Regions from separate parts of the Nocardioides sp. S5 genome, predicted to be linked through region 1. Evidence: riboswitches for the same ligand, from Rfam matches in the RefSeq annotation. Region 1 holds a riboswitch; the other holds the start of a gene.
The links. Region 1 has a riboswitch for cyclic di-AMP ahead of CFI00_RS15010 (C40 family peptidase). Riboswitches for the same ligand answer to the same signal wherever they lie in the genome.
Positions count from the first base shown of each region.

Region 2: it holds a riboswitch for cyclic di-AMP, as region 1 does, so the genes downstream of both, CFI00_RS16960 (C40 family peptidase) here and CFI00_RS15010 (C40 family peptidase) in region 1, are expected to answer to the same signal.

Region 1 is NZ_CP022296.1:3,036,354-3,041,261, reverse strand. Features, by position in the region: gene CFI00_RS15025 (NYN domain-containing protein) at 1-142, shown strand, start outside; gene CFI00_RS15020 (hypothetical protein) at 139-1,524, shown strand; gene CFI00_RS15015 (hypothetical protein) at 1,605-1,811, shown strand; cyclic di-AMP (ydaO/yuaA leader) riboswitch at 1,918-2,078, shown strand; gene CFI00_RS15010 (C40 family peptidase) at 2,107-3,096, shown strand; gene CFI00_RS15005 (hypothetical protein) at 3,158-4,336, shown strand; gene CFI00_RS15000 (Flp family type IVb pilin) at 4,774-4,908, opposite strand, start outside.
Region 2 is NZ_CP022296.1:3,416,422-3,421,329, forward strand. Features, by position in the region: gene CFI00_RS16940 (YqgE/AlgH family protein) at 1-493, opposite strand, end outside; gene CFI00_RS16945 (hypothetical protein) at 612-1,139, opposite strand; gene CFI00_RS16950 (TetR/AcrR family transcriptional regulator) at 1,261-1,884, shown strand; gene CFI00_RS16955 (DUF3048 domain-containing protein) at 1,868-2,878, opposite strand; gene CFI00_RS16960 (C40 family peptidase) at 2,966-3,538, opposite strand; cyclic di-AMP (ydaO/yuaA leader) riboswitch at 3,544-3,713, opposite strand; gene fabG (3-oxoacyl-ACP reductase FabG) at 3,913-4,680, opposite strand; gene CFI00_RS16970 (phosphatase PAP2 family protein) at 4,752-4,908, shown strand, end outside.

The DNA.
Region 1 (4,908 bases):
CGTGATCCGCCAGCTGGTCGCGGCCGAGCCGCGTGGCCGGGTGGTCGTCGTGGTGAGCGACGACCAGGCGGTGGTGCGCGACGTCGCGAGGGCCGGGGCCCGTGCGGTCCCGACCGCGTCGCTGCTGGGCGTGCTGGCGTGACGCGTCGCACCAGCGTCATGTGGGCGGGACTGGTCACGTGGCGTTGGTCCGTCGTGGCCGTGGTCGCGTCGGTGAGCCTGGTCGCCCTGTTCGTGCGCGTCGGGGCCGACTGGGACTGGCTCGTCGCGATGGGCAATCACGTCCGCTCCACGCGGACCGTGCCGGACGAGGTCCCCTTCGCCGTCGCCGAGACGAGCGGATGGCACAACGTGCCGGTGCTGGCCGAGGTCACTGCCTCGCTGCTGCGCGATGGCGGGGAGAGGGTTCCGGTCCTGGCCCACCTGGCTGCCGTGACGGCGACGCTGGTGGTGCTGGCACGGTCCGCACGAGCCCGTGGCGGTAGCGATGCCTACGTGGCCTGTGCCGTGGCACTGCTCTGCCTCGGCGGGTTGGCCACCTTCGGGGTGCTCCGGGCGCAGACGCTGTCCTTCGTGCCCTTCGCGCTCATGGTGGCGCTGGTGTGCAGCCAGGCCCGGCATCCAGACCGTCGGATCTGGTGGGCGGTGCCGCTCGTCGTGCTGTGGGGCAACCTCCACGGTGCCGCCCTTCTCGGGGTGTGTGTCCTCGGCGCCTACCTCCTCGTCCAGCGCACGCGTACGCACCTCGTTGAGAGCGTGGGCGTCGGCGTGGCGAGCCTGCTCGCCCTCTGCCTCACCCCGCAGCTGTGGATGACCCCGTTCTACTACGCGGAGGTCTTCGACAACGTCTCGGCCCAGCGTGGCGAGGGCCTGTGGGCCCGGCCCAGCCTGACGATGCCTTTCGACGTAATGATGGTGGTGGGGGCCGGGATCCTGCTCGTCGTCCTGCTCCGCTCGCGCCGCACTGCATGGGAGTACGTCGCCGTGCTGGGGTTGTGTGTGACCACGGCGAGCGCGGCCCGGCACGGGGTGTGGTTGCTGTGCCTGTTGGTCGTCCTGGCAGCGAGGCCGTCGGAGCTCCGTGGTGAAGGGGCCGCCCGCGAGAACCCGCTGCTGCCGGCGGGACGGCCCGCCGTTGTGGTCGCAGCGATCACGCTCTTGGTGGCGCTCCCGATCGCGCTCAGCCGCGGCGAGAACGTGCTGGGGCAACCGTCGGCGGTCGTGCGCCAGGTCGCGGCACAGGTCGGGGAGGAGGTTGCGCTGGTCCCGGCACCATTGTCGGAGGCGCTCGCTGTGGAGGACGTGCGTCTGTGGGCGTCGAACCCGCTGGACGCCTTCACCCATCGCGACCAGGCCGCCTATCTCGACTTCCTCGACGGGCGCCCGGGGGGCTTGGTGGCCGTGGCCGCCGTCGACGTCGTGGTGGCACGTGAAGGCTCGGCGCAGGCTGCCCTGGTCGAGGAAGACGAGGAGTTCGAGTCCCGGCCGTGCGGGGACGACTGGATCTGCTTCGTGCGGCGCTGAGCGTCGTCCTCGCTGCGGCGACACACCGAGGACGACACGCCGTAGACCCGTTGTCGGTGGTCCCTGTCACCGTTCGGGACATGACGACACGGATCGATTGCGACACCTGCGTGGTGCGCGGACTGCACTGCCACGACTGCGTGGTGACGGTGCTGCTGGGCCCGCCACCGGAGCTGACCATCGACGACGACGAGAGGGCGGCGCTCGACGCGCTGGCCACGGGCGGACTGGTGCCGCCGCTGAGGCTCGTGGAGCCCGTCCCGGGCCCGGTCGTGGAATCGGCCTGAGACACATCTCGAGAAGTTGTCGCGAAGATTGGCGGGGCCTGCACCTCCGGTCTAGGGTGTGGGCTGACGTCCGTGGCAGTGGGTCACCAGGCCCGCGCGGGCGTCGCGCCGAATTGTCGACCACACCCCCGCACCACCCGTGGTCGACGAGCCGGGGAACCAACCTTCCCCCTGGGGTGAATCCCTTGTGAGGCGCACTGCGCGAGCGGTGCGTGGAGCAGGGGTAGGACACGTCGTGCCGAACCCGTCAGCTCACCCGGTAGGCGTACGACACCCTGAGGGAGTACCCCCGCTCGTGGCTCACACCCGCAAGCGAGCTGGCGCGACCGTTCTCGGCCTGACCGCGATCGCCGCCATCTCATTCGTGCCCGCGACCCCCGCGCAGGCCGAACCCGACATCGAGGACGTCAAGGTCCGCGTCGACCGTCTCTACCACGAGGCCGAGGTCGCCCAGGAGCGCCTCCACGACGCGACTCTCGACCTCGCTGAACTGCGCCGTGACCTGTCTGGCCTGCGGGCCGACCAGGAGCGGCAGGACGAGCGCCTCGAGACCGTCCGTGACCAGGTGTCCGACGCGGTGGTCCGCCAGCTCGAGGGCGAGGGCATCTCGACGGTCGGCCAGATCGTCGTCTCCGAGGACCCGGGCTCCTTCCTCGACACGCTCTCCACCATGTCGTCCTTCAACGACCTCCAGTCCTCGCTGCTCTCCGACTACGACACCGAGCTGGAGGCCCTCGCCATCCGGCAGGAGGCCACCGACGCCCGCGCGGACGAGATCGCTGAGCTCACCGAGCAGCTGAGCACTGAGAAGGAGACGGTCGACGACAATCTCGCCGAGGCCAAGGAGCTGCTCGCCGACCTCGAGGCCGAGGAGCGCGAGCGCGTGCTCGCCTCGCGCGGCAGCACCACCCGGGTCCCCGCTTCCGTCCCGGCCTCGGGGCGTGCCGCCGCGGCCATCCAGTACGCCATGGCCCAGGTGGGCGATGCCTACGTCTACGGCGCGATGGGTGAGAACGCCTTCGACTGCAGCGGGCTCACCATGCGGGCGTGGGCGCAGGCCGGTGTCTCGCTGCCGCACTCCTCCAGCGCCCAGTTCAGCTCCGGTCCGCGCATCGCTGCGAGCGACCTGCAGCCCGGCGACCTGGTGTTCTACTACAGCCCGATCAGCCACGTCGGCATGTACATCGGCAACGGCATGATCGTTCACGCCGCCAACCCCGGCACCGGTGTCGCGGTCGCAGGCCTCCACTCGATGCCCTACGTCGGCGCGGTCCGTCCTGGCTGACGCACCGACCTCGAAGGCCGGTCGCCCACTCTGGTGGGCGGCCGGCCTTCTGCTGTTCGTAGTGGCCGCGGTCCTGGTCACTTTGGTGCAGGGCGGGCGCCACGACGTCGATCCTGCGCCCGTCGACGTGCCGCGGGCGAGCCCACGCGACGCAGCCGAGGCGCTGGCGAGCTTCGTGGACGGTGTCGCGTCCCGGGACGCCGATGTGCTGGCCTCGCTTGCGCCTGCCGGGGACGCCGTCGTCGGTGAGAGGTTCGCGGGGATCGCCGACACAGCAGCCGACCTCGACCTGCGCGCGCTCTCCGCGCGCTACGTCGACCAGGTCGGGACAGTCGCGAGCGACGGGACGTGGTCGGGGACCGTCGACCTCACCTGGCAGGTCGCGCGTCTCGATGCTGCGCCCGCTCGGGCCGAGGTGGTCGTCACCTTCGTCCCGGACGACGACGGGCTGGCGATCGCCGACTTCAGCGCCGGCGGTACCGCCCGGGTGCCGCTGTGGCTTCGCGGTCGTCTGTCCGTGGCGACCGCCCGTGGGGTGCTGGTCATGGTGGACGGCACCCCGTCCGAGGCGAAGGCGGTGGTGCGGCGGGTGGAGCGCGGCATCGACGTCGTACGTCGCGTGCTGCCCGAACGCATCGGTCCGGTGGTGGTCGAGGTCCCCGCCAGTGCGGGTGACCTCGACGACACGCTCGGCGTGCAGCCCGGGACCTACGCCGGCATCGCCGCCGTCACGGCACCGGTCGGCAGCACGGCGGAGCAGGACGCGCCGGTGCACGTCTTCTTGAACCCCGACGTCACCTCGCGCCTCCGTCGCGCGGGCGCACAGGTCGTGATGAGCCACGAGCTGGTCCACGTCGCCACCGACGCGGTCCGCAGGCCCGTCGAACCGTGGCTGCTGGAGGGCTTCGCCGACTACGTCGCACTGCGTGACACGCGGCTGCCCGACCGCACGACCCTCGGGCGGGCGATCGAGGTGGCCCGGCGTAACGGCGTACCTAGGTCCCTCCCCTCGGCCAAGGACTTCGACACGCGTGCACCTGACCTCCAGGCCCGCTACGAGGAAGCCTGGCTCGCCTGTCGGATCATCGCAGAGCGGCTGGGGGAACGGCGGCTGGTCGGGATCTACAAGCGCGTCGACGCGGATTCTGAGCTCGCTGTCGAACTGCGCAGCGCGGGCGTGACCGGACTGGCGTTGCTACGCGCGTGGCAAGCGCGTCTTCACGACTTGGCGGGGACGTAGGAACCCAACCACCGCATCGGGACCCCGAATTTGTGATCGCAACAGGGCGACCGTTGACCGGGTCGCCCTCAGCAACTCGTCGACGTTCGGTGCTGTGGCTGTTGGCGGATCGACGCACCGGCATCGCTTACGCGCTGATGATCGCCTCAACGCCCACCCTGCGGGAACCACTGCGCCGCTGTGACTCGTTCGACCTCAGGGCCAGATGTTGGGAAAGTTCATGAACACCGCAGCGACAGCTCGACCGAAGAACCCCACGGATGTTGCGATGACCACAGCGATGAACCCCCCCAGTAGCGCGTACTCCGTAGCGGTGGCGCCGCAATCTTCACGGCTCGGCATCACAAATAGCGACATACCTTTACCCGTCCTTCCAGACGCTGGAATGAAGAGAGGCCGGTGGTGAGCGTGCGACACCGGTCTCCGAGATGCAAACGTCAGATCGCGGCACCAATCTGACGGAAGAGACCGTCCAGTGCACCGCCCAGGAACTGGACGGCACCAATGATGAACACGGCGATCAGCGCAACCATGAGAGCGTACTCCACTGCGGTGGCGCCCTTCTCTTCGTC
Region 2 (4,908 bases), 380 kb from region 1:
GCATGACGTCGCGGCGCAGCCCGTCCGTCTCACCACGGAAGGCGTCGCCGGCCTCGCCGCTGACGACGTACCAGCTGCCCTCCTCGATCTCCCCGGCGAGCTGCCCGACACCCCACCCGGCGTAGCCGGCGTAGACCCGCATCGCGGCGAGCGAGCCGTCGACGAGCTCGGCGGGGGTGTCGAGGTCGACCATGCCGAGCAGTCCCGCGACCGGGCGCCAGCCCACGGGCGGGTCGTCGGGGTCGGACAGCCGGGCCACGGCGAGCGCACCGTCGGTGCCGACGGGTCCGCCGCGGAACAGGACCTCGGGGGCGGCCACGACGTCGCTCCACGGCTCGAGCACGTCGGCCACCAGGACCTGCGAGGGACGGTTGAGCACGACGCCCAGGGCGCCGTCGTCGGTGACGTCGAGCAGCAGCACCACCGTGTCGACGAAGTTGGGATCCTGCAGGGCCGGCGTCGCCACCAGCAGCATCCCCGATGCCAGCTGCATACGGTCCATCATGGCCGATGCCGCAACTTTCCGCGCCCAGGTCGCATCCCAAGGCCGACCGGTGCCTCCGGGGCGAGCGGCTCCGCTCGTGCGAGCGCCGCGGCTGAACGCCAGCGGCTCAGGCGGCGATGACTGCGCGGAGCCGCTGCACGAGCGAGGCAGGGCGGGTGGCCCTGCCGGGCCGCGCACCCGGGACGTACGACGCCCGCGCAGCGCGCTCGATCGCACGGCCGACGCGCTGGGCGGCCGCCCCGGGCGCACTCGCCCGCCCGGCCATCAGGGCGAGCATCTCGTGCTCCTTGCCGGTCGCGACCGCCGTGGCTCGGGCCATCTCCGGGCTCGTCGGGTGGTCGACGTGGTGGTCGAGGACCGCCCGGATCCCGGGCATGTCCTCGGCGGCGCGCAACCACGCGAGGGCGACGGCGTTCTCGAGGTCGAGCGGCTGGTCGGCGAGCTCGCGCTCGATGTGGCCGGCCAGGCGGGTGTGCCAGCGCAGCTGCAGCGCGCCGAGCAGGGTCTGGTCGTCGCCGAAGGTCTCGGCGACCCCGTCGACGTCGAGGGGCAGGCGGGCGTCGAGGCGGGTGTCGGCGGCACTGATCACGGCGCGGAGCACGTCTGCGCGTCGGTGGTGGGACGTCCAGGTCATGGCGGTCTCCTCAGCTGACATACCGGCGGTACGTACTTTCAGTATGCCCAGCGCTCCACCGCGCTCCAACCACTCCGAGCGTGAGCCGGGTCACCTAGGCTGCGCCCATGGGGACACGCCAGTGAGGACGCGCCGGCAGCGCTACTCGGACTCGACCAAGCGCGCACTCGTCGACGTCGCCGAGCAGCTCTTCACCACCCACGGCTACTCCGCCACCTCGCTCGACGCGATCGTCGCCGGCGCGGACGTCACCAAGGGCGCGCTCTACCACCACTTCAGCGGCAAGCAGGCGATCTTCGAGGCCGCCTTCGAGCGGGTCGAGTCACGCGCCAGCAGCGGCATCGCCCACGCGACCGAGGGGCGCGACGACCCGTGGGAGAAGGCGCAGGCAGGACTGCGCGCCTTCCTCGAGGCCGTGCAGGAGCCGGCCTACCGCCAGGTCGTCATCTCCGACGGGCCCTCGGTGCTCGGGCACGAGCGGTTCCGCGAGCAGGAGGAGCGCTCGACGTACGCCATCGTCGACGAGATCGTCCGCTCCGCGCTCGGCACCGACGCCTACGACCTCGACGACGCGATGCTCGACACCTTCACCCGGATCTTCTTCGGTGCGATGTCGGCTGCCGGCGGTGCCGTCGCGGTGAGCCAGGACCCCGCGGCCGCGGCCGCCCGCGTGGAGTTCGCGATCGGCACCATCATGGCCGGGCTGCGCCAGCTCCTGGACAGCGGCGCTACTTCGCGAAGGTGACGTTGCCGTTGACCGCCGGCACGAGCTCGACCCAGACCTTGCCGGCCGGCACGGCGAGCTCGCCGCCCTTCGTGGCGAGCTCGATGGCGCCGGTGAGGCCGTCCTTGGACCAGGTGCCACGGATGACGCGGCCGCCGTGGAAGAGCAGCGCGGCGCCCTTGCCCTCGAACTTGGTCTCCGGGACGGGGTAGCCCGCCGGGTCGCGGTAGCCGGCGTCGCCGACCTGCACCCGCAGGACGAGCACGGAGTCGGCCGGGAACTCGTCACCCTCGGCGGCGTAGGAGTCGGTGTTGACGTAGCGACCGCCCTGGAACTGCCAGCTCGTGGAGTGGGCGCCGAAGTCGGCGGTCAGGGTGCGGGCCTTCGCGCCCTTGGGGAGGTCGGCCGGCGTGCCCCACGGCAGGTAGGCGGGCGGCTCCTCCTCGGCCTTCAGCCGCCGGGAGATCTCGCCGAGGCGGGCGAAGAGGTTGTAGGGCGCCGAGCGGGTGGTCTCGCGGTAGACGCCGGCGGCACCCTCGGTGATCCACGGGATCCCGGCGCCGTTGACCCGCTTGATGGTGATCGGCGCAGCACCACTGGTCACGACCGTGGCCCCCTCGGGCACGATCCCGATGTCGCTGGCACGCATCGAGCGCACCGGGCCGATGCTGGCGGGCACCTTGGAGTAGTAGAACGCCGCCAGGCGGGTGTAGCCGCCCTCGACGAGCTCCTCGACGACGAGGTCGGCCGCACCCAGGCCGACCTGCGGCGCACTCGAGGAGGTGTTGTCGACCTTGGTCACGATCACCGGGTGCTTCGGGGCCTTGCCCGTGCGCTCGAGCCCGGTGAGGGGCCAGTACGTCGGCTCCGGCGGCTCGCTCGTCGCGGAGGCCGTCGGCTCCGAGGACGGAGCGGCGCCCGCCGGCGCCTCCTGCTCGTCCCCGCCGCCGCAGCCGGCCAGGAGGAGCGAGGCCGCGACGAGCGCGGCGACGGAGGTGGGGAGACGGTGACGCACGGGGGAACTCCGATCGAGCGGGGGACTCTGCCTGGAAAGTGTGGCGGCGCGCCCTCCCCGTTCGGGGAAGGCGCGCCACAGGGTAGATCAGCGGCGGCGCAGGGTCCCACCGAACCACTGCGAGGTCCACGGGGCGGAGATGCGGACGCGCTGGCCCGAGCCGGGCGAGTGCAGCATCAGGGCGTGGCCCTTCGACCAGCGCAGGAAGATCCCGGCGTGGTAGACCCCGCCGCTGCCGTAGAAGAACATCAGGTCGCCGGCACGCATGTTCTTCTTCGCGATGCGGCGGGTGTGGCCCGCCTGGGCCCTGGACGTACGCGGCACGTCGAAGCCGGCGCGGGCGTAGCTGTAGCGGATCAGCCCGGAGCAGTCGAAGCGGTGCGGGCCGGCGGCACCGTAGGCGTAGGCGTCACCGCGCTGGCGCATGGCGATGTCACGGGCGCTGAGCACGCGGGAGGACACGCGACGGGCAGCGGTGCGCTTCGCGGTCCTCTTCGTGGTCGTCTTCGTGGTCGTCTTGGTGGCCGTCGTGGTCGTGGTGGCCGATCCCGGGTCGCCGTCGGCCGCGGCGGCGGGCAGGGCCGTCAGCGTCGAGGCGGAGAGTCCGAGCCCGGCGAGGGCGAGCGCGCAGGTGCGCAGCGTGCGAGGGGTTGCAGGCATGAGGTGGGTCCTTTCCCACGCCTGTGAGGTGAGCTGTCGGGTTGGGACTGGAAGGTGTCCCGCCGCCGTCCTCCCGGAGGAGGGGGTGGCTTCACCCCTAGCCGTGGCGCGCGGTCGCACGCAGCGGCGGTGGAACCTGTGGGTCCCCCACTCCTGCCCTCGATCTTCTCGGGGGGCCGCTCCGGCGGGGCAGGACTCGGCGTCGCCCGGGGCGGGTGTCGTCAGACACGATCTTCGTGACGGAGTCCGACGCCAGCAGGGCGACCCGAGCCGTCCTGTGGGTCTCTCGACTCCTCCGACAAGGTGACAGAGGCCCCCGAGACGCGCAAACCCGGCCACGACCCGACGCGCGTGGGTCGTGGCCGAGATCACGCTCAGCCGAGCTTGCGCCCGCCGTCGACGTACAACGTCTGGCCGGTGATGAAGGACGCCTCGTCGCTGCACAGGAAGGCGGCAGCCGCGGCGATGTCCTCGGGCTGCCCCACCCGGCGCACGGGGGTGGCCTCGGCGTTGAGCCGCTGCAGCTCCTCGGGCTCCATCTTGAGCCGGCGCGCGGTGGCGTCGGTCATCTCGGTGACGATGAATCCGGGCGCGATGGCGTTGGCGGTCACGCCGAACGGGCCGAGCTCGATCCCGAGGGTGCGGGTGAGGCCCTGGATGCCCATCTTGGCGGCCGAGTAGTTGGCCTGGCCGCGGTTGCCCAGCGCGGAGACGCTGGAGAGGTTGAGGATCTTGCCGTACTTCTGCTCCACGAACCGCGACTGCGCGGCCTTGGTCATGTTGAAGACGCCCTTGAGGTGGACGTTCATGACGAGGTCCCAGTCCTCCTCGGTCATCTTGAAGAGCAGGTTGTCACGGGTGACGCCAGCGTTGTTGACCAGGACGTGGATCCCGCCGAGCTCGTCGACCACGCGCTGCACCGCGGCCTCCGCGGCGGCGGAGTCGACGACGTCGCACCCGATGCCGACCGCGCGGGCGCCGTCGGCGAGCTCGAGGCGGCCCGCGGCGTCGGCGGCGGCCGACTCGTCGAGGTCGAGGATCGCGACGGACGCGCCCTCGCTGGCGAGGCGCTGGGCGATGCCGAAGCCGATGCCTCGGGCTGCTCCGGTGATGACGGCGACGCGGCGGTCGAACCGGCCCATGGGGAACTCCTTGGGGTATGTGGGAGGTCGGGAGACAGATCGAGGCCGAGGCTAGTCGCTACGGTGGGCAGATGGGTCGGGGGGAGTTCCGCGCCGCTGCGGTCGTGGCTGCCGTGATGGCGCTCGCAGCCGCCCTCGTGGCGTGGACCCACCACCTGCCGCTGCGCGACCCCGACGGCGCGAACCTGCCCACGTGGTTCCGGCTGCCGGTGATCGTCGCGTCCGCCG